Regions from separate parts of the Sphingomonas sp. SORGH_AS_0870 genome, predicted to be linked through region 3. Evidence: riboswitches for the same ligand, from Rfam matches in the RefSeq annotation. Region 3 holds a riboswitch; each other region holds the start of a gene.
What was found. Region 3 has a riboswitch for cobalamin ahead of QE363_RS16460 (DUF1636 domain-containing protein). Riboswitches for the same ligand answer to the same signal wherever they lie in the genome.
Positions count from the first base shown of each region.

Region 1 (10,238 bases), 640 kb from region 3:
TGGACGGCGCGGGGCAGGTGCCGCTGTCGGTCAAGGTCGACGGCGTGGCCGTCACCGACTGGCGGATCGAGGGCGAACAGCTGGTCGTCCCGCTGCCCGGCGACGCGCATGAAGTCGAGACCGAGGTGGTGATCGCGCCCGACCACAATACCCAGCTGATGGGCCTTTATGCCTCGGGCGGGAATCTGTGCACCCAGTGCGAGGCGGAGGGGTTTCGCCGCATCACCTTCTTCCCCGACCGGCCCGATGTCCTGAGCGTCTATCGGGTGCGGATGACCGCCGACCGGGGGCGCTATCCGGTGCTGCTCGCCAATGGCGATCCGGTGGCCAGCGGCGAGAATGACGACGGCACCCATTGGGCGGAGTGGCACGATCCCTTCCCTAAGCCCTCCTATCTCTTCGCGCTGGTGGCGGGGCGACCTGGCGGTCAACGCCGCAACCTTCACCACGATGAGCGGGCGCGAGGTGCGCTTAGGCATCTGGGTCCGCGCCGCCGACCTGCCCAAGACCACCCATGCGCTCCACGCGCTGAAGCTGTCCATGGCCTGGGACGAGCGGGTCTATGGCCGCGAATATGACCTAGACGTGTTCAACATCGTCGCGGTCGACGATTTCAACTTCGGCGCGATGGAGAATAAGGGGCTGAACATCTTCAACAGCCGCTACATCCTGGCCGATCCCGACACCGCGACCGATTACGACTATGACGCGATCGCCGCCGTCGTCGCGCATGAATATTTCCACAACTGGTCGGGCAACCGGATCACCTGCCGCGACTGGTTCCAGCTGAGCCTCAAGGAAGGCTTCACCGTCTATCGCGACCAGTGTTTCTCCGCCGACCAGGGATCGGCGGCGGTCAAGCGGATCGAGGATGTGCGGGGGCTCCGCGCCAGCCAGTTCCCCGAGGACTCCGGCCCGCTGGCGCATCCGGTGCGCCCCGAAAGCTATATCGAGATCAGCAATTTCTACACGGCGACCATCTATAACAAGGGGGCCGAGCTGATCCGCATGATGGCGACGATGCTGGGCCCGGTGAAATTCCGCGCCGCGACCGACCTGTACTTCACCCGCTTCGACGGGACGGCGGCGACCTGCGAGGATTTCGTCGCCTGCATGGAGGAGGCGGGCGGCGTCGACCTGTCGCAATTCCGCCTCTGGTATAGCCAGGCGGGAACCCCGCGCGTCTCGGCGGGCCTCTCGCACGAACCCGGCGGCGGTCGCGCGACGTTGCGCCTGGCCCAGCACGTCCCCGCCACGCCGGGGCAGGCCGTCAAGCAACCGATGGTCCTGCCGCTCAAGGTCCGGCTGTTCGGCGCGGAGACGGGCCGCCCGCTGACCGACGAGCGGCTGATCCTGCTCGACCAGGTGGCCGAGACGATCACCTTCGAGACGGTGACCGAGCGGCCCGTCCTGTCGATCAATCGCGGCTTTTCCGCCCCCGTCGTGGTCGAGAGCGACCGGACGGCGGAGGATCTCGCCTTCCTGTCGGCGCATGACGACGATCCCTTCGCCCGCTATGAGGCGATGCAGCAGCTGATGCTCGACACGCTGGTCGCGGGCACGATCCATGGCGAGGTGCGGGCCGAGGCCGTGGTCGACGCGGTGACCCGCACGCTGGCGGCCGAGGGGCTGGAGCCCGCCTTCCTGGCCGAGGCCGTGCTGCTGCCGTCCGAGAATTTCATCGGCGACCAGCTGGCGACGGTCGATCCCGACGCGATCCATGCCGCGCGCGAGGCGCTTCGCCGTCGTCTGGGGCAGGCGCTGGAGCCCGAATGGCGGCGGCTCCATGCCGAGCTGGCGCAGGATGCCTATGTCTATTCGCCCGAGGCCAAGGGGCGGCGTCGCCTGCGCAACGTCGCGCTCGGCTATATCGCGGCGAGCGGCGCGGAGGATGCCGCCGCGCTCGCCTTTGCGCAGTTTGAGGCGGCGGACAACATGACCGACCGGCAGGCGGCGCTGACCACTTTGGTCAACTCCGACGCGCCCGAGCGCGAGGCGGCGCTGGCGCAGTTCCACGCGCGCTATGCCGACAATCCGCTGGTCCTGGACAAATGGTTCCAGACCCAGGCGCTGTCGTCGCGCAGCGACACGGGCGCGATCGTCGAGCGGCTGGCCGGGCATCCCGACTTCACGCTGGCCAATCCCAACCGCGCCCGCGCGCTGGTCGGGGCGTTCGGGATGAACCAGCGCGCGCTCAACGCCGCAGACGGTTCGGGCTATCGTTTCCTGGCCGACCAGTTGATCGCGCTCGACCGGCTCAACCCGCAAACGGCGGCCAAGCTGTTGCCACCGCTGGGCCGCTGGCGGCGGTTCGACGCGAAACGCTCCGCCCTGATGCGCGCCGAGCTGATGCGGATCATCGCCACGCCGGGGCTGTCGAAGGATCTGTTCGAGCAGGCGTCGAAGAGCATCGAGTGATCCCATTCCTCCCCAAGCTGTGCTTGGGGAGGGGGACCGCCGCGAAGCGGTGGTGGAGGGGCATGCTCGCTGGCGGGGACACCCCTCCGTCAGTCCTTTGGACTGCCACCTCCCCTTGCAGGGGAGGAATTTATTGCGTCTTTGCTTTCAAAAATCCCTCCATCACGATCCACCGATAGAAGGCGTCGAACCAGCCGGTGCTGGTCGTCTTCTTCGGATACATGCCGAAGCCGTGCCCGCCCTGGCCATAGAGGTGGAACTCGACCGGCTTCTTCGCCGCCAGCCACTGGTCGATCAGGCCGAAGCCCTTGCCCGCGAACAGCGGATCGTCGGCGGCGATCGCGGCGAACATCGGCGGCGCGTCAGCGGGGACCGTCATCGGCTGGAGCGGGCCATAGATGTCACCGACAAAGGCGGGCCTGGCCTGTCCGTCGAGCACCGTCGCGACGGTCAGCATCGCACCCGCCGAAAAGCCGACCATGCCGATCCGGTTGGGGTCGACCATCCACTCGTTCGCGCGCTGGCGGACCAGGGCGAAGGCGGCGCGCGAGTCGGCGATCTGGGGGGCCAGGCCCTTCAGCGCCTCTTCGGGGTTGGGCCGCGCGGCGGGTCGCGCCACGCTGGAGAACATCGCCGCCATCGACTTTTCGAATTCGCCCATATCGGCGGGCGTCTGGTTCAGCCGGTATTTCAGGACGAAGGCGGCGATGCCGCGATCGGCCAGCGCCTTGGCGACGTCCCAGCCCTCATTCTGCATCGACAGCGTGCGGAAGCCGCCACCGGGCGCGACGATCACCGCCGCGCCGGTCGCCTTGGCGGGATCGGGGAGGAAGGGGGTCAGCGTCGCTTGCGTCACGTTGCGCGCGAAGACGCTGTCATATTGGCTGTGCCAGCTTTCCTTGTTCTTCGCGCCGGGCAAGGGGCCGGTGTTCAGTGGAATGGCACCCGGCTGAGCGGGGATGGCGATCGGCACCATCTTGTCGCTCTGCGCGAGGGCGGGTGCCGCCAGCGAGAGCGTTAGCAAAGCGGCCAGCGCATGGCGGGCCCAGCGTTTGGACTTCATATCCCCTCCTGTCCTCCGTGGGTTATGTCCCTACGGTCGGACGAGGATGGTACGCTTCGGGGCGTGGGGTGCAAGGGGTAATGTTAAGGCTAACAGTGCTGGGGCGTGGGCTTCGACTTCGCTCAGCCCGAACGGCTGTTGTATTCAGGCCCGGCCCCCACCCCGTTCAGCCTGAGCGTAGTCGAAGGCCAAGGGAAACCCTCAGAACAACCGCCCCCCATCGGGCACCGCCTGATCCGGCCCGATCAGCACCACCTGCCCCTCCGCATCGGGAAAGCCCAGGGTCAGCACCTCGGACATCATCGGCCCGATCTGGCGCGGGGGGAAATTGACCACCGCCGCCACCTGCCGTCCGACCAGCGTCTCGGGCGTGTAATGCCGCGTGATCTGCGCCGAGGATCGCTTGACCCCGATGACGGGACCGAAGTCGATGGTCAGCTTGATCGCGGGCTTGCGCGCCTCCGGAAAGGGCTCGGCGGCGATGACGGTGCCGACGCGGATGTCGACCGCCAGGAAATCCTCGATCCCGATCCGGGGTGCGGGCGCGTCAGAAGTCGACATTGTCGTAATGCGACGGCGGCGTGACCATCTCCATCCGCTCGGACAGCAGCGGGCGGAAGGAGGGGCGGCTCTTCAGCCCGCGATACCAGCGCGCGGTCTGCTCATGCCCCTTCCAGTCGATGCCGCCCAGATAATCGGCGACCGAGATCTGCGCGGCGGCGGCGAGGTCGGCCAGGCTCATCGTCGCGCCGCCCAGCCAGTTGCGATGGTCGAGCAGATAATCGGTATAGTCGAGATGGCCGACCGCCGCCTTCATCGCCTCGCGCAGGCCCTTGGCATCGGGGCTGCCGGTGCGCGCGACGCGCTTGACCATGCGTTCGTGGAGCAGGGGGCCGGTCACGTCCTGATAGAAATGCGTGTCGAACCACGTCACCAGACGCCGGATCTCGGCCCGGCCGACGGCGGTGCCGTTGATCATCGCCGACTTTTCGACCGTCTCCTCGAAATATTCCGAGATCGCCATGGAATCGACCAGCAGCACGCCGCGCTCCTCGTCAACCATCACCGGGGTCTGCCCGGCGGGGTTCATGTCGAGGAACTCGTCGCGCCGCTGCCACGGCGACTCGCGGACCAACTCATATCCGACGCCCTTCTCGCCCAGCAGCAGCCGGACCTTGCGCGAAAAGGGACAGAGCGGGAATTGATAGAGTTGCCACATGCCGCCCATCTAAGCGGCCGGGCATGGTTACGCCAACCCCGATGGCGATGTTTTCACCCGCCCGCGCGACGCAGGACGGCTCAGTCGCCGCCACCCGACCACGACGCCGCTGACCGACAGGATCAGCCCGGCGATCGACCAGAGCCACATCCACGCCGTCCAGCCGGGCCGCCACGCGGTCAGCCACGGCCAGTCCCAGGTGTGAAGCAGCGTATAGGCCCAGCGATAGGCCCGCCGGACGCGGTCCTGCCGCTCGACCACCGCCCCGCTCATCGGGTCGAGATAGAGCCAGGTCGCCGCACCATCGTCGAACCGCATCCGCACCACCGGCAGCCGGGCGGGATTGGCCCAGTAGAAATCGGGCCGCTCCAGCCGCGCCACCCCCGTCACATGCCCGCCGGGCACCAGCATGGCGGCGGCGTCCGGTCGATCGATCGGCGCGGCCGGGGCCAGCGTCGCCTGCTCGAGCCAGCGCGGATGCGGTCCGGCCGGGTCGATCGCGATACGCCGCCATCCGCCATCGCCGCTCCACACGACGCTACGCGCCGGGCCCGCCATGGCCGCGAGCCGGTCGAGCGCCACCGGCTCGCCCGCCTGCCCGGCATAGGCGCGCATCGCCGCCACCGGCGCGGTGCCCCCGGCAAAGACGCGTCCCGGATCGACCGACAGCCAGCCGCTGACGATCCAGCCGGTCAGCAGCACGCCGCCCAGCAGCCCGCTGACATGATGCCAGACCATCCAGCCGCGATAGGGCGTCACCCGCCCGCCGCGATAGCGACGCCGCCCCAGCCGCATGCGCAGGATGCCGATCCACATCCCGGTCAGCGCGACCGCGATGCACGGCCCCGACACCCACATCACCACCTGCCGCCACAGCCCGCCGTCGCGGCGCAGGATCGTCGGATAGAGCCAGTGCGGCACCGACCCCAGCCAGTTCCAGATGCGCTGCGTCCGCGTCGTCCGCTGCACCGGCTGGCCGGTCAGGCTGGAGACATAGAGCTCGGTCCCGGCGGCATCGGCCAGCGTCGCCTTCCACAACGGGCGGTGCCGGTCGAAGCCGCCCGCCACGGTCCACTGGTCATGCCCGATGGGCGCAACCGCGACGACCGGCGCCCCCGCGAACCGCGCCGCGACCCGGCGGGCATAGGCGGCATCGACCGGCGCGACGCGAGCCCCCGTCCGGGCGGAGCGGACCTGCGTCTCGCCCCCCGCCCCTTCGATCCGCCAGACCGGTACGCCGTCGCGCATCTCCAGCGTGATCCGCCGCGCGGTCGCACCGTCCGGCGGCGGCCGCTCGACCCCGCCCCAGTCGATCGGCTCCACCCCGGCCGCCATCTGGGCAGGGGTCAGCGCGGGATAGGGGACGTAGATCATCACCAGCCCGGAGGCGAACCACATCGCGAAGAACAGGCAGGCGGCGATCCCGGCCCAGCGATGGACGAGAAAGGCGAACCGGACGGCCGCCCTTCCCCATGATGCGTCAGAACGTCGCACGAAGGCCCAGGTCCAGCGAGCGCGGACGCCCCAATATCCATTGCTGATCGCCATAGGCGGTGACCGCATAGGCCTTGCCGAACAGGTTATAGACGCGCAGGTCGACCGCCATGCGCGGGCTCAGCGCATAGGACAGGGTGGCGTCCACCGTCGCATAGCCGGGGATGCGAAACGCATCGGCATTGTCGGAGAAGCGCCGCCCGACATAGCGCAGCCCCGCCCCGTGCCTGCATGCGGGCCGTGGCATCCCAGCGCAGCCAGAGATTGCCCAGCGCCTCGGGCACATTGGGCGGCGTCCGGCCGCTATAGTCCGCGCCGCCCGAACGGAAATCGTCGAACCGCGCATCCAGCATCGTCGCATTGGCGTCGATCCCGAACCCCTGGGGCAGATCGACCGAGACCGCCGCCTCCACCCCTTGCGCCGAGCGCTGGCCGACCTGCTCGACCGGGCTGGAGAGGGTGCGCTGCGCCAGCAGCCCCGTCTTGACGATGCGATAGGCCGCCAGCGTCGCGGTGCCGCGCCCGCCCAGGAACAGCCACTTGGCGCCCAACTCGACCTGATTGCCCTTCGCATTGCCGAACTGCACCTGCCCGCTCGACACGGTGGTCAGCGTGGCCAGCGGATCGACGCCGGTGGCATATTGGCCATAGAGCGACAGGGTCGGCCTCGGCTGATACACGATGCCCGCCCGCCAGGTCGCGTTGCGGAAGGTCTTTTCAAAGGCGAAGCGATCGGTCCGCGTGCCGCCCGGATAGGCGATCGCCCAGCGGCGGACCTGATCCTCCTCGTAACGGAAACCGCCGACCACCGACCATTTCTGGCCCAGCGACACCCGATCCTCGGCAAACACCGCCAGCGCGACGGTGCGGGTGCGGTATCGCGGCGCGATTCCCTGCGTATCCAGAAAGCGGCCGGGATCGAAGGCGAAGGGATCGACCGCATCGACCTGCGCATCCGATCCGAAGTCGTTCTCATGGGTGAAGCGCACCAGATTGGCGTCGACCCCGACGACCAGCGCATTGGCAATGCCCTGCGCCAGCGGCGTACGCAGCGTCACGCTCGCCTGGTCGCCCCATTGGGTCTGGTCGTGACGGATGCCGTAATTGTCACTCCGCCGGATCGTACCGGGCGTACCGCTCTCCCCGTTGGCGCACGCGCCCCTGGCACCGACCCAGCAATAGCTCTCCAGATTGCGCCAGAATCGGTCGCTGGTCAGATAATAGGCGATGTTGGAGACGCTGACCGCCGCGCTCGGCGTCCAGTCGACCTGTACCGAGGCACGGTCGTCGCGAAACCGCATCCGCCCGTCCCCGACATTATAGTTGCGCGTCCGGATCGCCGGGTCGAGCCGCCCGTCAATCAGCGGCGTCCCGAAATAGCCGATCGGCCGCTGGTCGCCATGATCGCCGCGGATCGTCACCGCCAGTCGTGGCGAGGGGGTCCATTTCACCGTGCCCGACAGCGCGAAGCTGCGCGAATCCCCCCGGTCGACATAACCGTCGGAGCGGCGATAGCTGGCATCCAGCCGATAGCCCAGCGTGGCCCCTGCCGGACCGCCGATCCCGGCCGCCAGCCGGACGCTGTCCTGCGCACCATAGCCGATCTCGGCCTGTCCCTCGGTCCGGGCGGTGGGCTTGCGCATCACCACATTGACCGCGCCGCCCAGCGCGCCCTGGCCATAGAGCACCGACGCCGGGCCGCTCAGCACGTCGATCCGCTCGACCATCCAGGGATCGGTTGGAAAGGTGATCGTCCCCGCTGCCGGGAACAGCCGGACCCCGTCGATCAGTTGCAGGACCGAGCCCTGTCCGGAAAAGCCACGCGCCGCCAGGGCGGTGCCGCCATTGCCGGGATTGGCGACGCTCGACAGTCCGGGGGCGCGTGTCTCGGCCTCGACGATCGACTGGTCGCCCCGCGCGCGCACCAGGTCGCCGTCGAGCGAGGTGATGCTGGCGGGGGTTTCGAGCGGGGTCAGCCCCAATCGGCTGCCCGTGGCATTGGGCCGGTCCATCGCCGGTTTGTCGCGCGTGCCGACGACCAATATCGTGGCGTCGGTGCCGGTCGGCATACCCCCCTGCTGCGCCCAGGCGGGCATCGCCATGCAGGACCACAGGGCCCCACCCACAAGGATGAGACCACGGCTTGATGATATGTGATGATATAACATTATTTGCTCATAGCGTCTTGTCGCGAACAAGCCGAGACCTTCCGTTCGCCTCGAACGGCCGGATGCCATGCGCGCTGGACGCCTTTCCGCACTCGACATGGCCACCCATGCGCCTCCGCCACCATTGGCGTCGCTCGTCGGAAAAGACCTAGCCATGGCCATCCCCTGGGCCCGGCATGAGCGACCTGACGCCGGCAGGTCTCCTGGCTCACGGGTCATCGCGAACCATGCGCCTTCCCAGGTTGCCCCAGTGGCTGGACCGGCTCGACACCGGTCCCTGCATGTCCGCTCACCGCTTACAGTTGCAGGGACAGCCTCGGATTTGGGCGGTCACCCGCCCTCACCGCGTTCCCTTTTAATTCCCCTGTTCGGGGAAACCGGCGCGATCACGACCGGAATATTCCGGCCGCGTTCTGATTGCGGCAATCGGCGGGGCGGGTCAAGCATCTGCCCCCAGGAACGGCTTTGCGCTATCCCGCGTCCATGGCCCGCAAGACCCGCTATCTGACCGCAACGATGCCCGACGGCTATGTGAAGACCATCGGTCCGACCTCTGCCCCGTTCACCCATTACTGGCGGATCGTCGCCGATCTGGGCGGCGGCCGGACGGAGGTGTTCTGGGGTCACGCGAAATCACGCAAAGAAGCCATGGCGCACGACGCGTCGCTGGCGGAAGCGGCACGCAAGCGCGGCTGGGTGGGCTACAGATTCGAGGTGGTGGAATTGGCGGAGAGCCAGGATCCGCCAGCGGCGCTACCGCCGAGGGGTGGCGGGCGTCGTCGCTAAGGCGTGAACGCGCCAATCCGCCTTCGGCTATGCCGTGGCGGTCTCGTATGGGATGATGTTGTTGTGATGGTTGCGGGGGCAGGATTTGACCGCTGTAGAACCAAGTTGTCACTTGCTGCGTGCCGCGTCGGATCATTGCGCGAATCGATACCTTCTTGTCCATCCATCCCAACTTTTCGGCAAGATCGGCATCGACTCTGACCCTCGGGGTCGGTCTTTCCTTTGAGATCGACCCCATCCCCAACTCTATTCAGATGGATGAGGGCATCTCAATTTATCCGGATGACAGCGCCAGCCCGATTACCCGAATCAAACATCGCTTTCTCGCTCCGTGCCCCTGGCTTCATCGGCCGTTGCGCGTATCTGCAACGGCCGATGAAGCCAGATCGCGAGGAGACGAGCCGCCGCCCCTTGCAGATCGCCACTCACGTCGCGGGCGTTCCAGACCACGCGGACGCACACCGGACGGGCTTGGAATGCTGCTGACGATGAGCGCAGCGAAGGCATCGTCTCCCTGTGCGGACGTCGTAACTTTGAAAAGGTACGTCAGCTGCACTGGCGTGGCGTTCAGCGGTTCACAGCGCCGCCGGGTCCCAACAGAAACGCGCCACGCGCTTGACCTCGCGAGCGCATGGACATATGAGGAACATGCATCCCCCGATGTTGGGATGTGTGCGCGATGACTGTCATGTGGCTTACAGCTGCGGATGCAGGCATCGTACCGGACCGGTGGTCCGGAAACTGACGGCACGGGCACCGCAGCGGCACGAGACGGACGCATGATACAGACCAGGGGCGCGCTCCCGCTCCTCCACCGCTGACCTCTGTCAGCTGTCTGACGTCCGACCAAGGAGCTTTTTTATGTCCTGCATTGTCCGTGACCTAGTCGTGCATGTGCGCGGTGCGCTGCCCCGCCCAATGTCGATCACGACTCGCCGTGATCCGGTTGAGGGAGGCCACGCATGAGCCGCCGCCCCTCCACCGTCGCACGTCCGCTGCCGCCGCTTGTGCTCGACGGCCGCCTGACGCAACTCGCCACCGAGCGCTTTCCCGCCGCGCGCGCGCCGATGAACCAGAGCGACCGCGCCGC
Region 1 covers NZ_JAVIYW010000002.1:4,186,110-4,196,347, forward strand. The annotation lists partial or broken gene pepN (aminopeptidase N) at 1-2,418, shown strand, start outside; gene QE363_RS19390 (alpha/beta hydrolase) at 2,549-3,481, opposite strand; gene QE363_RS19395 (tRNA-binding protein) at 3,683-4,042, opposite strand; gene QE363_RS19400 (glutathione S-transferase family protein) at 4,029-4,700, opposite strand; gene QE363_RS19405 (PepSY domain-containing protein) at 4,728-6,194, opposite strand; gene QE363_RS19410 (TonB-dependent receptor) at 6,181-6,360, opposite strand; gene QE363_RS19415 (TonB-dependent receptor) at 6,281-8,296, opposite strand; cobalamin riboswitch at 8,538-8,759, opposite strand; gene QE363_RS19420 (hypothetical protein) at 8,846-9,148, shown strand; gene QE363_RS19425 (hypothetical protein) at 10,111-10,238, shown strand, end outside.
Region 1: linked by a shared signal. The riboswitch ahead of QE363_RS19415 (TonB-dependent receptor) and the one ahead of QE363_RS16460 (DUF1636 domain-containing protein) in region 3 are both predicted to bind cobalamin.

Region 2 (10,238 bases), 1.9 Mb from region 3:
CGAGTTCTGGCATTCGAGCGAGATGATATCAATCTTCGACCTCTGGAGGTTGGGGAAGGTCTCCTCATACTGGCGCCATTCGGAACCCAGAGTCTTCTTCCAGTCGGTATTGGCCTTGATGCCATAGCCATAGCAGATGTGGACAGCGGTCTCGGCCTTCAGCCCTTCGGCCGCGCGCTCCAGCGTGGCGATGCCCCAGTCGTTCGCTTCGTCGAAGAATACGTTGAAGGCGGGTTCGTCGAACTGGATGATGTCGACGCCAGCCGCTTCCAGCTCGCGGGCTTCCGCATTGAGGATGCGGGCGAACTCCCATGCCAGCTTCTGCCGGCTCTGGTAATGGGCGTCGTACAGGGTGTCGATCATCGTCATCGGCCCGGGCAGCGTCCACTTGATCGGCTGATCGGTCTGGGCGCGCAGGAAACGGGCGTCATCGACGAACACCGACGTCGGCCGCGAGACGGCGCCGACGACCGTCGGCACGCTGGCGTCATAGCGGTTGCGGATGCGCACCGTCTCGCGCTTCTCGAAATCGACGCCGTCCAGATGCTCGATGAACGTCGTGACGAAGTGTTGGCGGGTCTGCTCGCCGTCCCCCAGGATGTCGATGCCGGCCTGCCGCTGATCGTCGACTGCCAGGCGCAGCGCATCCTGCTTGCCCGCGACCAGTTCCTCGCCCTCCAGCTTCCACGGCGACCACAGGGTCTCAGGCTGGGCCAGCCAGAATGGCTTGGGCAGACTGCCTGCGGTCGTCGTCGGCAACAATGTCGTCATGATGCAAATACCTGTCGTGTGGGTAGGGATCAGAGTCCGCAGGTCGCGGACCAGCGCTGAAGCGCGGGCCAATGCGGCTTGATGAAATGCTCTTCGGCGAATTTGCCCTGCTCGACGGCGAGGCGGCTGCGTTCCTCGCGATCGTAGACGATGCGGGTCAGCGAATAGTCCTGATACCTCAGGCTCGGCTGATAATGCTCCGCCGCGACCGAGTTCGCGTTGTAGATTTCCGGGCGATAGATCTTCTGGAACGTCTCCATCGTCGCGATGGTGCTGGCGAGTTCGAGGTTGGTGTAGTCGCTGACCAGATCGCCGATGTGGTAGAAGGCGAACGGCGCGACGCTGTGTGGCGGCATGAAATATCGCACCTTCATGCCCATCTTCGCAAAATACTGATCCGTGGATGAGAATTTGTCGTTGCGATACTCGACGCCCAGGATCGGGTGTACGTTGGCGGTCCGGCGATAGACCCCCTTGCTCGATACGCTGAGGCAGATGACCGGGGGTTTGCGGAAGTGGTCGCGGTAGGCGCTCGATCCAAGGAAATGCTTGAACAGGTTGCCATGCAGATCGCCGAACCCCTCCGGCGCGCCGCCACCCCCGGCCTTCAGGTGATCGGGCAGGACGACGCTGAAGTCGTAATCGCGAATATAGGACGAGAAGTTGTTGCCGATCATGCCATCGCTGCGCTCGCCGCTGATCCGGTCGGTCACGGTGGTGTGCAGGATTTCGATCAGCGGAAACGCTTCGTCGTCCGCGCCGTCCCCGAGCGTGAGCGCGGCCGAGACGATTGTCAGCTCCAGCGTATAGCGATCGCCCCTGGGGTTATCCCAGTGCATCAGCGCGTTGAAGCGGTGGTCGATCATCACCAGCGTGTTGCGCAGATTCTTCTGGCGGCTGTCCCCACGCGCGAGATTGGCGAAGTTGGTGGTGATGCGCGTGTTGTCGGCGGGACGATAATCCTCGTCGAACGGGATATGGCTGATCGAGAATGTGAACCCGCTATTCGTCATGACTCACCCAGGTTTTGCGGGCGGGAGGTCAGGCGAAAGCGCGCGAGGCGTGAACAGGCCCGGATGGCGGCAAGCCACGGACCGTCGCATCAAGCGCGATCCACCGGAGGAACCCCCGTCCGAGGAACGTTATGGCGTCGAAGGCAGGTCTCCTGGCTCACGGGTCAACGCGGTGGCTCCGGCCTTCCCAGGCTCCTTGCGGGAACCCAGTGACACGAAATGGAGCCGCCACTCGCCGCTTACAGTTGCGGGGGCAGCGCCGGATTCTGCCCCAAAGGACACCACCGGCTTCCCGTCTTAGCCCCATCGCCACGCCTGGGATGGGGAACCTCGACATAGTCGTTGAACACCATCAGTCCGATGGAGTCAACGACCATATAAAGATATCTTTATATCTTGATCCCGTTCGAGGCGCCGTCGTGATCGTGTGACGTCGGTCACGCCATGCGCTGTCGGCCCCCTGATCTTGACCTGAAGGGACGTTTTCTGCGACCCCGGCACGGTCAAGGTTCCTTCGCCGGATGGCCGAAGCCTAAGACGGGAAATCGGTTCGATGCCGATGCTGCCCCCGCAACTGTAAGCGGCGAATAGAAATGCCCTCGTGTGTCACTGGCGCCTGGGTGCCGGGAAGGCCGGGGTTTCATGACGACCTGCAAGCCAGGAGACCTGCCTTCGACGCCATAGCGACCACCGGCGGGGTGCCCGGTCTGGCCGCTGCGTTGCTGCGGGAAGAGGTACACCTCTCCCGTTGGCCGCTGGCGTCTGGATGCCCTCGCGAATGATTGAGGATCAGGATGTCACAGGAATACCGCAGCACCCCCATCCAGCTGATCGACATGGTCTTTCCCGGCGATGCTAATCACCACGGTACATTATTCGGTGGGGTGGCTTTGGAGCACATGGACAAAATCGCCTTCCTTGCAGCGTCTCGTCACGGCCGTGCTGCCTTCGTCACCGCGTTGTCGGAAAAAAATTGATTTCGCAGCGCCAGCCAAGATCGGAGACATGGTGGAGGTGACGGGCCGTGTCGTGGGGGCGGCCGGAAATCGCTCGACGTCGAGGTCGAACTGATCGCGGAGGCACCGGTATCAGGCCTACGACGGCTATGTACCCGTGGTCGGTTCACGCTCATTGCCGTCGGAAGCGAAGACCCTCTGCCCCCGATTGGTGAGACGGTTCCGAGAGATGCGGCGCAGCCGTTGCGAATGGTCGACATGATCTTCCCGAACCAGACCAACCATTGCGGCACCCTCTATGGCGGCGACGCGCTTTGCATGATGGGCACTTCGGCCGCGAAGTCAGCGTCACGCCCGAAGATCACCGGATCGAGCCCATGCGAGATTGCGATCGCGGCCTTGGTGTCCGATCCCAAGGTCCCGGTCACCGTGGCACCGAGGCGCTTGGCCCAGAGGGTGGCGAACGCCCCTATCCGCGTCGATCCTTCGCCGTCGGGGAGCGGCGGCGGCAGTTTGACGGTCAACCACGCCGCCACCCACACCAACCCCAGCGCGCCTGCGACGAGGAACGCCGCCTGCCACCCGAATGCGACCGCGAGCGCCGGGATCGCCAGCGGGGTGATGAGCGCACCAATATTAGGCGCGGTATCACCGATGCCGAGCGCGATTGGCCGGTCCTTCTGTTCGAATAGGTGGCAGCGGACTTGACCGCAGCCGGTGTCCCGATCGATTCCGCCGCGCCAAGTATGACTCCGGCTCCGATGAAGCCGGACACAGTCGCGTCGGCTCTCTACCGCAAGCGTGCAACAGCCCCTCCATGAAGAGGCTTACTCTACCCCACAACGGGTGAGCCATATCCGCTCGAAACCGGCCGAGTGACAGCAATCCCTTTTATTCCTACTTGATAGATATGATTTGTTCCGGGAAGCCGGCCGGCGACCTAAGCTTGCCTGGTTCGCGAGGCACTCAGACGGGGCCGCGACGGTCATGCATCGGTCCGGGGAGAGGGCCGCCGCGCCAGATCAGAATCATAGGGGGAACGGGTCATGCCGAACCGATTGCGGCCGCGCGCCGTACGACACGAACGACGTTCGCATCGGGGTGCGATCGCCGTGCTGGCGGGTATCGCCATGCTGGCAACCGTCCCGTCGCCGACGTTCGCGTCCGAACCGGACGCCGACCCGTCGCTCGAGCAGGTGCTGGCCCGCCGACGTGCGGCGCAGGCAAGCCCCGATGTGGAGCAGGTCATCGAAACGCGGGCCACGGCGGAAAGCCGTTCGGGCGTACGACGCCTGCGGATCGGCGATTTCCAGTATTTGAGTGATAGCGACCGCGGCTATGCCGGCTATGATCTGGGCGCGGGATCGTGGGACACGTTCGCGGCGGTGTTGGCCAGCGCGCTGGCCGACGAATTCGCGACCCAGGCAGCACGGCGCAAGCTGCCCGTCGACGCGATCGACATCGTCCTGACCAGTCACCCAGACGCCCCCGAAATCGCCCGCACGCGCAAGGTGTCCTATCCCCGCAACCTTGCCTACACCGCCTATATCGCGTCGTCGGCCAGCGACGCCGACCTCGAATCGCTGCGGCAGGATGTTGAACGCGCATCGCCGGTGCTGGCCGCCGTGCGCGATCCGCAGGCGATCGCCCACGGTCCGGTCGGATTGACCGTCAGCGCGGCGCAACCCGATGCCGGTGCGCCGCCCGGACTGCGCGATTTCCTGGTCGAAAAGCGCCAGGCGATCGCGCGACTGGCGCAGGCCTCCGCCGCCGGCACCGCCGCGCCGCCGACCGGGCTGCGCGCCCATGCCCGTATCGAACCGCACAGCGGCCTGCGCACCACCCGGACCGGCAAGGGCAATTACCATATCCTGCACGACAGCCGGGCGGACCGCGCGGGTAACGGCCTCGCCCCGACGGTCGAAGAGCATCTGGTCGGCGTGCTCGCGACCTGCATGACCCATATCTTCGAGATCGAGGCCGCGAAACGCAACATCGTGCTGGATGGCCTGGAAGTGCGCACCCGCGCGGTCCTGCCGCCGCGCGGCGACGGGGCGACGGCGGCCCGGTTCCGCGACATCGCCTATACTGTGGCGATCGCATCGCCCGAACCGGCCGCGCGGATCGATGGATTGCGCGACGCAGTCGAGGCGTCCTGCCCGATCTACAACCTGTTGCGCGATCCGCAGTCGATCGCCGGCCGGATCGTACGCGGCCGGTACGAATCGCAGATGGCTACCGCGGCGCGCTGAAGCGCCGGCGCGGCGCACGTCCGCGATCTGCACCGCAGACGGTGCCGACATCACATCTTATCCTTGGGGGGAATCATGAAGAACTGCGCCTTTTTGCTGGCGGCGACCGCATTCCTAGCCGCACCGTCCGCCTTTGCCGAACCGCTCGATGGCACACCGCCGCGCACCGACGCCGCGAAGACGGAGGAAGCGAAGGAAAGTCCCGACAGCGACATCGTCGTTAACGGCCGCAAGCAGCAGAAGGAAATCAGCGGCGGCGCGCTCGGCACCCGCTCGAACCTCGAAACGCCGTTCTCGATCACCAGCGTCGACAGCGACGATATCGAGAAACTGCGCGCGCTGACCACCGCCGACTATTTCGTCGGTGATGCCAGCGTGACCCGCGACGGCGGCAGCCGCTACAATATCCATTCGCAATGGGTGACGGTACGCGGCGCGGCGGTACGGACCCAACTCTACAACGGCGTACCGCTGCGGGACTCGCAGGGCGCCGACACCCCACCCGAATTCCTCGAACAGGTGCAGTTGCTCAAGGGTGCCGGCAGCTTCATCTATGGCTATGCCGCCCCCGGCGGCGTCATCAATTTCGTCACCAAGAAGCCGACCGAGACGCTGCTCGCAAATATCAGCGTTGGGTGGCAGTCGGCGGCGCTGTTCCGGCAGCATGTCGATATCGGCGACACGGTCGGGCCAGTCGGGTTCCGGCTAAACGCGGTCCAGGAGTTCGGCCGGACCTATGCGGACAGTGAGATTTTGCGTCAGGGCGCGGCGATCGGGCTGCGCGTCGACCTCTCGCCCGATATCGCTTGGCGCACCGATGCGTTTTATCAACGGAACCAGATCGACGGCGCCGAACCCAGCTTCGTGGTCGGCGGCAATGCCAACCCGGCGGTGCCGACCTATCGCGACCGGGTGGTGCCTGCCCCGGTCAGCGGGCGGACGCGCTTCGCCTCGCGCGATACCTATACCGACGGGCGCCTGTATTCCGCGATCACCAGCCTGACGTGGCAGGTCAACCCCGACTGGTATGTCCGGCTGACCGGCGGACAGGTCGGCAACGACCACCGGCTGCCCTATGAACGCATCATGCTGCTCAACCAGGCGGGGGATTATTCGCTGCGCCTGTTCAACGGGCGCAACGTTTATCGCAACCGACTGGGTTCGGTGTTCGTCGAGGGGAAGTTCGCTACCTTCGGCCTCGCGCACCAGCTCAACCTCGGGCTCGACTGGCGCGACAGCCTCGGCCGTCATGCCGAAAATCTTGCGACCTTTCAGGCGGGCAGCAACATCTTCCGCCCCGTCCTCGCCCGCTGGACCTATGACGATCGCCGCGACCTCGAAATCCGGCCGCTGGGCTGGAACGAGGAGAAATCGGCGTTCGTCAGCGACACGATCACCATCGCCGACACGGTGTCGGTCATCGCCGGCGCGCGCTACACCGACTATCATTCGCGTGCATGGGCGTGGCGCAGCCAGCAACGTACCAGCGACTATCGCACCGACGGCGTCACGCCGACCTTCGCACTGCTCTATCGCCCCAGTTCGGCGCTGACCTTCTACGGCAGCTATATCCAGGCGCTGTCCGAAGGGACGATCGTCAGCAACCTGTACGACAATGTCGGCGACATCCTGCCCGCGCTGGCCAGTCGCCAGTATGAAGTCGGCGCCAAATGGGAATGGGACCGGTTCTCCGGCGCCGTCGCGCTGTTCCGGCTCGACCGCGGGGCGAACTTCGTTACCGACGACAACCGGCTCGTGCAGGACGGCATCGAACGCTATCAGGGGATCGAGGTGTCGGCGCGGGTCGTGCCCGTCCCCACCGTATCCCTCGGCGCATCGACGACCTTCGTCGACGGCACGCATGAACGGGCCACCAATCGCTGGCTGGTCGGACGGCAACTGCACGGCGTCGCGCGGGTAACGGCGGTGTTCGATGCATCCTACGACCCCGCCTTCTTGGCCGGCGTCGGCCTCAGGGCGCTGGTCCGCTATCAGGGCAAGGCCGCAATCTTCAACAACCAGCCCCGCGACTGGACCGTCTATACCCCCGGGGTCTGGCTGGCGACGTTGGGCGGCGACTATCGCTTCCAGCTCGGCGGGCGCGAACTTACGCTGCGCGGACAGGTTCAGAACCTGTTCGACACCCGCTACTGGAACAGCGGTACCAGCACCTGCTGCTATTCGCTGTCGCCGGGGCAACCGCGCACCGCCAGCATCGACCTGAAGGTTTCGCTATGACCCGGCATGACAAGGAGGCCCGCATGTCCCCGCGCTACTGGACGTATCTTACCGCCGCCGCGCTGCTCGTGCTTTCGGGTTGTGGCGAAGAGGACCGGTCGTCCCCACCACCGAAGACAGCCACCGCCGCCACCGAGATCGCGTGGCGCCACGGCGACGTCGCAGATGCGTTTGCGGAGGCGAGCGAACAGAACAAGCCGGTGCTGCTCTATTGGGGGGCGGTGTGGTGTCCGCCTTGCAATCAGTTAAAGGCCGGATTGTTCCGCAACCCAGACTTCATCAGCAGGACACGCGACGTCATCCCCGTCTATCTGGACGGCGATACGCCCGGAGCGCAGGCATGGGGCGAACGGTTCGGCGTCACCGGCTATCCGACACTAATACTGCTGCGTCCCGATCGGAGCGAAGTGACGCGGCTGTCGGGCACCGGCGATAGCGCACAGGTCGCGTCGGCACTGGATGCGGTCCATCGCGGCACCGGCAATGTCGATACGCTGCTGCAGCGTGTCCGGTCCAGGCAATCGCTGTCGAACGACGATTGGGCGTTGCTCGCAGGATATGGGGGGTGGCACGACCCGAGCCGATCTGCCACTGCGGCGGCGACGCTGGCCGCGTTGGCGGCCGCCGCCCCTGATGTCCGGTTGCAACGCCAGTTCCTCTTACAGGCGCAAACCGTCCGCCCCGATACCGCCCCGCTTTTGTCTCCCGCAGAGAGCAGCCGGTTGCGCCACGCCCTGACGACGGTACTCGCCGATCCCGCAGAGGTCCGGGCCAACCGCGCCTCGCTATCCTATGGCGCGGTGAAACTCGTCAACGGTGCGGTTCCTGGCGGAGGAGCGGATCGGCAGCGGATCGGCGAAGCGATCGTCGGGGCACTGGACGCCCTGTTCGTGGACACCCGGCTTGTCGCGTCGGAGCGGCTTGCATCGGTCGACGCGGCGGTCGCGCTGTACCGCGATCGCGCCGGCCCCGCCGCCCCACCGGCCGCCGCGTTGCTGGCCAAAGTGCGCGAAAGGGTTGCATGGGCCGACCGCAGCGTCACCAGCCCCTATGAACGGCAGGCAGTCATCAGTGGCGCGGCGCACTTGCTGGCCGATGCCGGCGATGCGGCCGGGGCGCAACGGTTGCTGGAAGCCGAACTCAAACGGTCGCGCACACCTTATTACTACATGCCAGCGCTCGCCGAACTGGCCGAGGCGCGCGGCGACCGGCGGCAGGCGATCGACTGGCTGCGGCGTGGCTACGAAACGTCCGAAGGCCCGGCTAGTCGGGTGCAATGGGGGGTGACCTATGTCGAGGGACTGCTGCGCCTCACGCCCACCGACCATGCCGCGATCGAAAAGGCGTCCGGCGCGGTCATTAGCGAACTGGCCAGCCAACCCGAAGGATACCGGCAACGAACCCGGACGCGGCTGGAAAAGCTGGGCAAGGCACTGGTCGCGTGGGGCACCGAACAGAACGGTAGCGCGACGCTGGCGCGGCTGCGGACCGCCGGAAAGAAAAGCTGTTCGGGACAACAGGATGCGGCGGTCGCCACCGCATGCCGCAACTGGCTCCCACCGGGGATCGCCTAACGAATCGTCGCGGTATGATCGAGACACGGCCGATCGGTGCCGTCTTGCTAACCCTGATCGTTGAGACGCCTCGATCGAGTGACGTCGGACGGAGCAAGACTATCCACGACGATCGCGTTTCAAGAAACTTCTGGACAGCGAAGGAGAGCCGAGGTCACGCCGAATCGAACTAACCTGGTGGGGCAAATTTGCGAATGCGGATGGTGGGGGCGGAAGAGGTGGTGGCCGTGACGATCGGCCAGGCAACTGCCATGCCGATGGACGACGTCTTCATCTCGCGTGCGTTCGTCTGCCTGGTGCAATCGGGCGAAAAGCAGATCCATCATCCAGCGTTCGGCTCGATCCTGGCCAGACCAGGGGATGTCGTGGCCTTTCCCGCCGGCGCTCTGGTGACGATGGAAAACAGGCCGACGCGGGACAAGCACTACCGCGCGGAGGGGTTGTTCTATCCGCCTGAACTTATTGCATTGGTGTTCGGTGATGCGGCGGCTCGCTCGCAGGGCGGAGGCGTCCCGCAGGTGCTTGCAGGCGATCCCGAGGCAGCCGCGGTCTTCGACCATCTGGCCGACACCCTCAGCAACGACACCCTGCCCGCTGCCATTCGCCGACACCGGGCGATCGAACCGCTGGTATGGTTGCACGACAAGGGCGTGCATCTACCCTACGCCAGCGATGGGCCGCTCCAGCGGCTGCGCGCGCTGATCGATGCCGATCTGGCGCATCCATGGCGCGCCGCTGAAGTCGCGACCGCCCTGGCAATGAGCGAGGCGACGTTCCGCCGGTGGTTGGGTCACGCCGGGCTGCGCTTCTCGGTGGTGCTGCGCAACGCACGGCTCGAACGCGGGTTGCTGATGCTGCAGACCAGCGCCGATCCGGTGTCGCGGATCGCACTGGAGTGCGGCTTTCTGACGCCTTCCCACTTCACCGAAGCATTCAGGGGTCGTTTCGGCCATCCGCCCCGCGCTATCCGTAACCGCGCTATCTGAGCGTTTCCCGACAGTTTTCGAGCGTCTGCCGACGGTCCTGCGCGGTGATCCGCAGTACAAGTGGGCATCCACTCCCATGATCGGACCCGTCATGCGCCTTGCCCTGCTTCTGCCGCTTGCCACCCTCTCTGCGCCGGCACTGGCCGCTGAACCCTTCCGCCTGACCAGCCCGTCGATCGCGGAAGGTGCGATGCTGGCGCCCGCGCAGGTATTTGAGGGTTTCGGCTGCTCAGGCGGCAACCAGTCGCCCGCCCTCGCATGGAGCAACGCCCCGTCGGGGACCAAGAGCTTCGCCGTGACGGTCTACGATCCTGATGCGCCAACCGGATCGGGCTGGTGGCACTGGACTGTCGTCAACCTGCCAGCGTCGGTGCAGCGCCTGCCAGCGAACGTGAGCGGCAAGGCGGACGCGCTGCACGGCGCGACGGAACTGCGCAACGACTACGGC
Region 2 covers NZ_JAVIYW010000002.1:1,671,399-1,681,636, reverse strand. The annotation lists gene QE363_RS08270 (methionine synthase) at 1-771, opposite strand, end outside; gene QE363_RS08265 (putative oxygenase MesX) at 801-1,784, opposite strand; cobalamin riboswitch at 1,909-2,132, opposite strand; cobalamin riboswitch at 2,274-2,473, shown strand; gene QE363_RS08260 (hotdog domain-containing protein) at 2,579-2,761, shown strand; gene QE363_RS08255 (hypothetical protein) at 3,037-3,264, opposite strand; partial or broken gene QE363_RS08250 (hypothetical protein) at 3,274-3,396, opposite strand; gene QE363_RS08245 (OsmC family protein) at 3,787-4,992, shown strand; gene QE363_RS08240 (TonB-dependent receptor) at 5,068-7,230, shown strand; gene QE363_RS08235 (thioredoxin family protein) at 7,227-8,804, shown strand; gene QE363_RS08230 (AraC family transcriptional regulator) at 8,999-9,790, shown strand; gene QE363_RS08225 (YbhB/YbcL family Raf kinase inhibitor-like protein) at 9,882-10,238, shown strand, end outside.
Region 2: linked by a shared signal. The riboswitch ahead of QE363_RS08260 (hotdog domain-containing protein) and the one ahead of QE363_RS16460 (DUF1636 domain-containing protein) in region 3 are both predicted to bind cobalamin.

Region 3 (10,238 bases):
AGACGGTGGCGGGCGGCTTCGCCTTCGTCGATGTGGACGCGACCAGCCGCGCCAAGGCGCCCGCCTTCGACGCCGCCGCGCTCGCCCCCGCATTGGCCAGGGTCATGGGCAAGCCGATCGCACCGCTCCGCCTGCCCTTCGATCATTTCGCCTATACGCCCGATCGTTCGGCAATCACCTTCAGCATCGGCTATGAGGACGGCGTCACCTATCGCTGCGTCCTCGCCCGGCCCGCCTGCACCGTCGTCCCGCCGGAAAACCCCGGCCGCCCGCGCGGCTTCGGCGTGGTGCGCGACCTGCGCGTGCCCGCCGACAACCATCCCCGCCTCTCGCCCGACGGCAGGCTGGAGGCGCTGGTCCTCGACGACAATCTGGTCGTGCGCGAGGCGGGGGGCGGCAAGGAATTGTGGCGGTCCCAGGACGGCAGCCCCGCCAATTTCTACGATCCCGAGACGATCGCCTGGAGCCCGGACGGCCAGCATGTCGCGCTCCAGCGCGTCCGCCCCGGCTATCCCCGCATGGTCACCCGCGTCCTCGCCGCGCCACCGGGCAAGGTCCAGCCCGAGGTCGTCCAGCAACTCTATCCCAAGCCCGGCGACGCGGTGGACCAGGAGGCACCCGTCCTGTTCCGCGTCGCCGACGGCAAGCGGACCGAGATCGACCCGTCGCTGTTCGCAAATGCCTATACCCTGTCGGCCCCGGCCTGGCGGGCCGATGGCAGGAGCTTCGCCTTCGACGATCTGAAGCGCGGCTTCGGCGAGGCGAAGATCATCGCGGTCGATGCCGACACCGGCAAGGCGCATGCCGCCGTGACCGAAACCGCGAAGACCTTCGTCTTTCGCGACCGCATCTGGTCGCACGACGTGAAGGATATGGGCCGCGAGATTCTCTGGGCGTCGGAGCGGGACGGCTGGCGGCATCTCTATATGATCGACGGCACGACCGGCCGGATCGTTCGCCAGATCACCAAGGGCCAATGGATCGTCCGCGACATCGCCAAGGTCGATGACGACAAGCGCCAGATCTGGTTCTCGGCCAGCGGCTTCGTGCCCGGCGAAGACCCTTATTATAAGCAATGGTTCCGGGTCGATTTCGACGGCCGTAACCTGACCCGGCTGACCCAGGAGAATGCGACGCACGAGGTCCGCTTCTCCCCCGACATGACGACCTATGTGGACGTCTATTCGCGCACCGACCTGCCGGAGACGATGGAACTGCACGACGCGCGCGACGGCCGCCTGATCCAGACGCTGGAGAAAGGCGACATCACCGCGCTGACCGCCGCCGGGTTCCGCCCGCCGGAGCGCTTCACCGCCAAGGGCCGCGACGGCCGGACCGATATTTACGGCCTAGTCGTCCGCCCGCACGATTACGACCCGGGCAAACGCTATCCGGTGATCGAGAACATCTATGCCGGGCCGCATGACAGCTTCGTGCCCAAGGCCTTCTGGCCGTTCGGCGGCTTTTCGGGCGGCGACAAGGTCATGGGGATGCAGCAGCTCGCCGATCTGGGCTTCATCGTGGTGATGATCGACGGCATGGGCACCGCCAACCGCTCCAAGGCGTTCCACGACGTCGCCTGGAAGAACCTGGCCGATAGCGGCTTTCCCGACCGGATCGCCTGGATGAAGGCGCTGGCGGCGAAGGACCCCGCCGTCGATCTTTCCCGCGTCGGCATCTATGGCGGCTCGGCGGGCGGGCAGAGCACGCTGAACGCGCTGTTGTTCCACCCCGATTTCTACAAGGCCGGGGTCGCCTATGCCGGGTGTTTCGACAACCGGATGGACAAGATCGACTGGAACGAACAATGGCTCGGCTATCCGGTCGACCAGAGCTATCTGGACGCGTCGGGCGTGGTCCATGCGCACCAGTTGCAGGGCAAGCTGATGCTGGTCGTCGGCGAACAGGACTCCAATGTCGATCCCGCCAGCACGACCCAGGTGGTCGATGCGCTGATCAAGGCGGACAAGGATTTCGACCTGCTGGTCATCCCCGGCGGCGAGCATACCGCCGGGCGCAGCACCGGCCCGGTGGCCTATGCGATGCGACGGCAATATGCCTTTTTCCTGAAGGCCTTGCGCGGGGAGGAGTGAATTCCTCCCCTGCAAGGGGAGGGGGACCAGCGAAGCTGGTGGAGGGGTGTCCCCCTATCCAGAGTGCGACACCCCTCCGTCAGGCCTTACGGCCTGCCACCTCCCCTAGACATTCAGCAATGCCTTTCCTTCCCTCGCCCCTCGCAGAGGGGAGAGGGTTGCGCAGACTTGGTCTTTGCGAGAGCAAAGGCTTAGTCGGAGCTGGGTGAGGGGTGGGCGCTCGCGAAGCGAGCGCGCGAGCCTTTCGGCTCGCTCAACCCCTCACCCAAGCTGCGCTAGCCAGCAGGCTGGCAAGCTTCGCTAACCCTCTCCCCTGTCCAGGGGAGAGGGGAAGAAGACGCAATTCCGAATGTCGATCCCCCTGGCAGGGGAGGAATTAGCGGTGTTGCCTCCCGCCCTCCCCGCGCCTATCGCTCCGCCCGCGACAGGTTCCCCTCGGGGATGAAAAGGGAATGGGGTGCAACGCCCCGGCTGCCCCTGCAACTGTAAGCGGCGAGCCATCCGCCATCACGCCATTGGGGTTCGCCCCCGAGAAGGCGGCGGACCGGCACCGACCCGCGAGCCAGGAGACCTGCCCGTCGCGGTCGTCTTTCGGCCGGTCAAGGTGTACCGGGCGGACGGGGCTATCCCCTCGCGCGACGACAGCGCCTTTGTGGAGACATGCCCCGATGACCGAGCCCTGTTCATGCTGAAACCCGCCGCGAACGGCCCCGCCGTGGTCGCCTGCAACACCTGTCGCCTGTCCGACGACGCGCGCGAGGACGCCGAAGGGCGGCGCGGCGGCGCGCTGCTGGTCGAGGCGTTGCGCGCGGTGAAAGCCTCCGACCCGGCCTATGCGGATGTGGCGGTCGAGGAGATGCCCTGCCTCTTTGCCTGCCAGTCCTTCTGCACGGTCCATCTTCGCTGCCCCGGCAAGGTCGGCTATGTGATGGGCAAATTCGCCCCGGACGAGGAGGCCGCGCGCGCGATCCTGGACTATGCGCGCGCCTATGCCGACAGCGACTGGGGACAGGTGCCGTACAAGCAATGGCCGCAAGGGGTGAAGGGCCATTTCCTGACCCGCACGCCGCCCGAGGGATTCATCGTCGAATGACCGCTTTCCCGACCATCGCCAGCTTCGAGACGACCCTGGCCGTGTTGCCCGCGCCGGATACCGGCGCGCGCGACGCCGCCGCGCGGCGGCAGGGACAGCTGACCAAGCCGCCGGGCTCGCTCGGGCGGCTGGAGGACATCGCGATCTTTCTGGCCGGATGGCAGGGGCGCGAGCGGCCCCGGATCGATCGCGGGCGCGCGGTGATCTTCGCGGGCAATCACGGCGTGGTCGCACGCGGGGTCAGCGCCTTTCCGGCGGAAGTGACTGCGCAGATGGTCGCCAATTTCGCCGCCGGGGGCGCCGCGATCAACGCGCTGGCCGCCGCCGCCGGGCTGGAGCTGTCGGTCGTGCCGCTCGACCTCGACCGGCCGACGGTCGACTTCACCACCGGCCCGGCGATGAGCGAGGCGGAATGCCTGGCCGCGCTGTCGGCGGGGGCGGCGGCGGTCGGCGATGCCGACCTGCTGGTGCTGGGCGAGATGGGGATCGGCAACACGACCCCCGCCGCCGCGCTGGCCGCCGCCAGTTTCGGGGGCGATCCCGCCGACTGGGTCGGTCCCGGCACCGGGGTGGATGCACGCGGCCTGTCGCGCAAGGCGGCGGTGGTGGCCGAGGGGCTGGCGCTGCACCACGAGCATCTGACCAGCGCGTTCGAGCTGCTGCGCCGTCTGGGCGGGCGGGAGATCGCGGCGATGGCGGGCGCGATCCTGACGGCACGTACCCGCGGCGTACCGGTGGTGCTGGACGGCTTCATCGGCACCGCCGCGATCGCGCCGCTGGCACTGGTCAATCCCGCGATCACCGCCCATTGCCTGGCGGGCCATTGCTCGGCGGAGCCTGGCCATATTCGGCTGCTCGACCGGCTGGACCTTGTGCCGATCCTGTCGCTGAACATGCGGCTGGGCGAAGCGAGCGGCGCGGCGGTGGCGGTCCAGGTCATCCGCGCGGCGCTGGCGGCGCATGACGGCATGGCGACCTTTGCCGAGGCGGGCGTGGCGAGCGCGTGAGCGCGTTTCGCCTGCATCTGCTTCGGCATGGCGAGCCCGAGGCGGCGGGGCGAATGCTGGGGCGCACCGACAGCCCGGCGACGGTCGAGGGCATCGCCGCCTGCGCCGCGCGCGGACGCGATCTGGCGGTGACCCGGCGGATCAGTTCGCACCTGTCGCGCGCGCGCGCCTGTGTCGAGGCGATCGGGCCCGCCACGGTCGATCCCCGCTGGCGCGAACTGGATTTCGGCGACTGGGACGGGCTGGCGCCCGAAGCGATCGACCGGACCGCGCTCGGCCGGTTCTGGGACGATCCCGATGCCGCCCCTCCGCCGGGCGGGGAGCGCTGGTCCGATCTGGTCGCGCGCGTCGCGGCGGCCATCGCCGAGCTGCCGCCCGAACCGACGCTGGTCGTCACCCATGGCGGCGCGATGCGCGCGGCGCTGCATATCCTGTGCGGGTTCGACCGCCGCACCGTCTGGGCCTTTGCGCTGCCCTATGCCAGCCTGTTGACGCTGGAGGTGTGGGACGGCCGCCCCCGCGCGGCGCAGGTGACGGGTCTGGTCACGGCATGAAAGCGCTGATCCTCGCGCTCGGTTTCCTGACCCGCCTGCCCATGCCGCGCGTCGCAGCGGACGAGGCGGATTTCGCGGCGGCGATCCGGCTCTATCCGGTCGCCGGACTGGTCGTCGGGGCGATCGTCGCGGCGGCCGCCTGGCTGGGCGCGCGGTTCGATCCCTGGGCGGGGGCGCTGGCGGGGCTGGCGGCCTGGGTCTGGGTGACGGGGGCGCTGCATCTCGACGGGCTGGCGGACCTGGCCGATGGGCTGGGCGCGGCGCATGGCGACCGGTCGCGGCTGCTGGCGGTGATGGCCGAGCCGCAGATCGGCAGCTTCGGCGTCGTGGCGCTCGCCATGCAGCTTCTCGCCAAGCTGGTGCTGCTCCACGCAATGCCCGCCCGCGCCTGGCCGATGCTCGCGCTGATCCCGGCGGCGGCGCGGGTCGGTCCGCTGGTCTGGGCGCGCGTCCTGCCGCCGTTGCGCCCCGGCGGGCTGGGGGCGATGGTGGCGCGCGCGGTGCGGCCGTTCGACATGATCGCCTGGCTGATGGCGGCGGTCCTATTGGGTCTGGCCTGTCCGCCCATCGCCGTCACGCCGCTGCTGATCCTGCCGCTGTCGTTCTGGTTCCGGCAAAGGCTGGGCGGCGTGACCGGCGATGTGCACGGCGCCGGGATCGAGCTGACCGAGACCGGCCTGCTGATCGTCGCCCTCCTCTATCTGGCGGCCTGAGCGATCCGCAACAGCGCGTCGCAATCGACATGCGCCTCCAGCACGGCGGCGATGGCGTCGAGCGCGGCGTTTACATCGGCGCGGTGATCGGGCCCCGCCCCCGCCACGCCGATCCGCGCCAGCCACGCCGCGCGCTGCCCCGCCTCGCCCAGCAGGCCATGGACATAGCTGCCCGCGACCAGCCCGTCGGCGCTCATCGCACCCTCCGCCCGGCCATCGGCGAGGTGCCCGACGGGACGTGTGGCATCCGGCCCCTCAGTCCGGCCAAGGTGAATCTCATAACCGGAAAAGACCGCGCCCAGCGCCTCGCCCGTTACCGGCCGCACCGTCTTTTCGCCGGTCAGCACCGTCTCGACATCCAGCAGCCCCAGCCCCGCGACGCTGCCCGCCGGGCCCTCGACGCCATCCGGATCGGCCACCCGCCGCCCGAGCATCTGATAGCCGCCGCACAGGCCCAGCACCGGCCGCCCGCGCCGATGATGCGCGGCGATGTCGATATCCCACCCCTGCGCGCGGACGAAGGCCAGATCGGCGATGGTCGTCTTCGATCCCGCCAGCACGATCATCGCGGCATCGGGAATCGGCTGGCCGGGGCGGACCATGACCAGATCGACCTGGGGTTCGAGGCGCAGCGGATCGAGATCGTCGAAATTGGCGATGCGCGGGGTGATCGGACAGGCGATGACCACCCGCCCCCCAGCCCCGGCGGCGGGCCGCTCCAGCGCCACCGCATCCTCGCTCGGCAGGCGGCGCGCGTCCGCCAGCCACGGGATCAGCCCCAGCGAATGCCAGCCGGTATGCCCGGCGATCAGCGCCATGCCATCGGCGAACAGCGCCGGGTCGCCGCGAAACTTGTTGACCAGAAAGCCCCGGATCATCGCGGCATCGGCCGGGTCGATCACCGCCCTGGTGCCGACCAGCGACGCGATCACCCCGCCCCGGTCAATGTCTCCGGCCAGCACCACCGGCACGTTCGCCGCGCGCGCAAAGCCCATATTGGCGATATCGCCGCTGCGCAGATTGACCTCTGCGGGCGACCCCGCACCCTCGACGATGACGAGGTCGCATTCCGCCTCCAACCGGCGATAGCATTCCACCACCTCGGGGAGCAGCCCGATCCGCCCCTCGCGCCACTTCGCGGCGGGCAGCATCCCGCGCACCTGTCCGCGCACGATCAGTTGCGAGGTGCGGTCGCCCTGCGGCTTGAGCAGCACCGGGTTCATGTCGACATGCGGTTCGACCCGCGCCGCCATCGCCTGGGTCGCCTGCGCCCGGCCGATCTCGCCGCCTTGCGGGGTGGCGGCAGCGTTGTTGCTCATATTCTGCGGCTTGAACGGGCGGACGGACAGCCCGCGATTGGCGAAGACCCGGCACAGCCCCGCCACCAGCACCGACTTGCCGACATCCGACCCGGTGCCCTGGATCATCACGCCAGCCATGCGACACCCCCCGCGACGATCCACAGCAACAGGCAGGCGCGGGCATAGATCTGCAAGCCCGTCACGATATCGGCGGGCGTCGCGCTGCGGCCGCCGCGCCCGATCCAGGGCTTGATCTGGGTCACCCCGTCATAGCTCACCGGCCCCGCCAGCGCGACGCCCAGTGCCCCCGCCATCGCCGCCTCGGGCCAGCCCGCATTGGGCGAGGCATGGGCGCGCGCATCGCGCTTCATCACCGCCCAGCCGCCCGCGCCCGCCACACAGACCAGGACCCCGGCGATCCGCGCCGGTATCCAGTTCGCGCCGTCATCGATCCGCGCCGCCGCCCAGCCAAAGGCACGCCAGCGCGGCTCCTTGTGCCCGATCATGCTGTCGGCGGTGTTGATCGCCTTATAGACCCAGACGCCCGGCAGGCCGAGCAGCAACAGCCAGAAGAGCGGCGCGACGATGCCGTCGCAGAAACTCTCCGCCAGCGTCTCGATCGCGGCACGCGACACGCCCGCCTGATCCAGCCTTTGGGTATCGCGCCCCACCACCCGCGCGACCGCCGAGCGAGCGGCGGGCAGGTCGCCGCGCATCAGCGCGTCGGCGACGGGGCGGACATGCCCGTACAGGCTGCGCTGCGCCAGCGCGGGCCAGGCCAGGACCGCACTGGCGATCCAGCCCCATCGACCGAACAGCAGATGCGCCTCGCGGTCCAGCCACCATGCCGCAGCACCGGTCAGCGCGATCAGCATCAGGATCGTCGCCACCCCCAGCGCCCGGCGGGTCGCCTCGGACCGGTCGGGCCGGTTGCCATGCCGTTCGCAGACATTGAGGAATCGGGCAAAGCCGCCCACCGGATGCCCGACCCGGGCATAGAGCCGATCGGGCCAGCCGATCGCGGCATCGAGCGCCAGCGCCACCAGCGCGATCGGATCAGCCATGACTCAATACCTTGTCCAGCCGCGCAAGCTCCGCGAGCGAGGCGGGCACGCCGAAACGCAACCGCTCGGGCGCGTCGGCAAAGGGGCGGACGAGAATCCCCGCCGCCGCCAGCCGGTGGAAAACAGACCCCGCATCGGGTGTCTCGACCATGCGGAACAGCGGACACGCCCCCGTCGCGACCAGCCCGTGCCGCGCCAGCACGGCATCGAGCGCCGCCGCGCGTTCGACCAGCGCGAGGCGGGTCGCCGCGATCCACGCGCGATCGGCATAGGCCGCGCCGCCCCAGACCATCGCATGGCTCGACACCGGCCAGTCGCCCAGCAGGTCGCGAAGCCGCGACAGCAGCGCGGGCGCGGCGATCACGAAGCCCAGCCGCACGCCCGCCAGTCCGAAGAACTTGCCGAACGAACGCAGCACCACCACCCGCTCGCCGCCGGTGAAACCGGGATCCGGCATCGCATCGGCAAAGGCTTCGTCCAGGATCAGCCAGCCGCCCGCGCGCGCCTGCGCCTCGGCCAGCCGGGCCAGTGTCCCGCCGGTATGAACCACGCCATCGGGGTTGTTGGGATTGGCGAGCAACAGGCTGCCCGCCTGCCCCGCCCAGTTCTCCAGCGCGGCATGATCGACCCGCGTCATGGCGATCGCGCCGTGCGTGCCATAGCTGGGGCGAAGCGCCACGATCGGCTGGGCCACCCCGAGCAGCGGCAGCAGCCGCAACGCCATCTCGCTGCCCGGCACCGCCGCCACGCGTTCGGCCGCGACCCCGAAATGCGCCGCCGCCAGCGCCTCCAGCCGTGCGAGCGCGCCGCGATCGGGCAAGGGCCCCGCATCGACGTCCAGCCCCTCGGGCGGCGTCCAGGGAACCGGATTGATGCCGGTCGACAGGTCCAGCCACGGCGCGGGCGCGTTCGGGAACAGCGCCCTGGCCGCGTCGATCCGGCCGCCATGATAGGTCAGCGCGGCCATTTCCGCTTGCGTCACAGCCCGGCTCCCGCGATGCGGACGGGCATGCGCACGCCCCGCACCATCCTCGTCCTCGGCGGTGCCCGGTCGGGCAAGAGCCGCCATGCCCAGTCGCTGGCCGAGGCGATGACGCCGACCGGCTGCTTCATCGCGACGGCGCAGGCCTGGGACGCGGAGATGCGCGACCGGATCGCGCGGCACCAGGCCGACCGCGACGCGCGCTGGACGACCGTGGAGGCGCCGCTCGCGCTGCCCGAGGCCATGGCCGCGCATGGCCGTGCCGACCGGGTGCTGCTGGTCGACTGCCTGACCTTGTGGCTGACCAACCTGCTGCTGGGTGAGGCCGATCTGACGGCGGCGGGGGATGCGCTGGTCGCCGCCATCGCGGATGCGCCCGGCCCCGTCGTGCTGGTCAGCAACGAGGTCGGCTTCGGCATCGTCCCCGACAATGCGCTGGCCCGCCGCTTCCGCGATGCGCAAGGCACGCTGAACCAGCGGCTGGCGGGGGTCTGCGACGCGACCGACCTGGTGGTCGCCGGGCTGCCCCTTCGTCTTTCAGGAGAGAAATGATGCGAACCGACGCCGAACATGCCGAGCGCATGGCCAAGAAGAAGGTCGCGCAGGACAGGATGGTCGCCGCGCGCGACGCCGAAAAGGGGCTGGTCATCGTCCACACCGGCAAGGGCAAGGGCAAGACGACCGCCGCGCTCGGCATGGTGATCCGCGCGGTCGGCCACGGGATGCGCGTCGGCATGGTCCAGTTCGTCAAGGGCGCGATGACCACCGGCGAGGCGGCGGTGCTGGCGCGCTTTCCCGAGGTGGACTTCCACGCGATGGGCGAGGGCTTCACCTGGAACACCCAAGACCGCACCCGCGACATCGCCACCGCGCGCACCGCCTGGGACGAGGTGAAGCGGATGATCGCCGACCCGGCCTATGACCTGATCGTCGCGGACGAGCTGAACATCGTGTTGCGCTATGACTATCTGCCGGTCGACGAGGTGCTGGAGGTGCTGGCGACAAAGGGCGCGATGACCCATGTCGTCATCACGGGCCGCAACGCCCCCGACGCGCTGATCGCGGCGGCCGATCTGGTGACCGACATGACGCAGGTGAAGCATCCCTTCCGCGAACAGGGCGTGAAGGCGCAGAAGGGCATCGAGTTCTGACCCCGTCATCCCGGCACAAGCTTGCGGCGAGGCAATCCGTTTTAAGCCCCTCCTCCCGGAAGGGGGGGGGGGTTTGGGGTGGGGGCTCGGCCACGCGCGACACAATTTGGGGCGCAGCCCTCCCCCATCCCCTCCCGCCTGCGGGAGGGGAGCGGCTAGCGGCGAGTTGAGGGACATCGTCACAACCCCTCCCCCGCCAGATCCCCGCCCCGCCGCAGCAGATACACATCCATGATCCAGCCATGCGCACGCCGCAGCGCCGCCCGGCGCGCCACGATCC
Region 3 covers NZ_JAVIYW010000002.1:3,550,388-3,560,625, forward strand. The annotation lists gene QE363_RS16455 (DPP IV N-terminal domain-containing protein) at 1-2,093, shown strand, start outside; cobalamin riboswitch at 2,503-2,687, shown strand; gene QE363_RS16460 (DUF1636 domain-containing protein) at 2,779-3,186, shown strand; gene cobT (nicotinate-nucleotide--dimethylbenzimidazole phosphoribosyltransferase) at 3,183-4,193, shown strand; gene QE363_RS16470 (histidine phosphatase family protein) at 4,190-4,747, shown strand; gene cobS (adenosylcobinamide-GDP ribazoletransferase) at 4,744-5,460, shown strand; gene QE363_RS16480 (cobyric acid synthase) at 5,445-6,899, opposite strand; gene cbiB (adenosylcobinamide-phosphate synthase CbiB) at 6,887-7,825, opposite strand; gene QE363_RS16490 (aminotransferase class I/II-fold pyridoxal phosphate-dependent enzyme) at 7,818-8,807, opposite strand; gene cobU (bifunctional adenosylcobinamide kinase/adenosylcobinamide-phosphate guanylyltransferase) at 8,835-9,359, shown strand; gene cobO (cob(I)yrinic acid a,c-diamide adenosyltransferase) at 9,359-9,958, shown strand; gene cobF (precorrin-6A synthase (deacetylating)) at 10,138-10,238, opposite strand, start outside.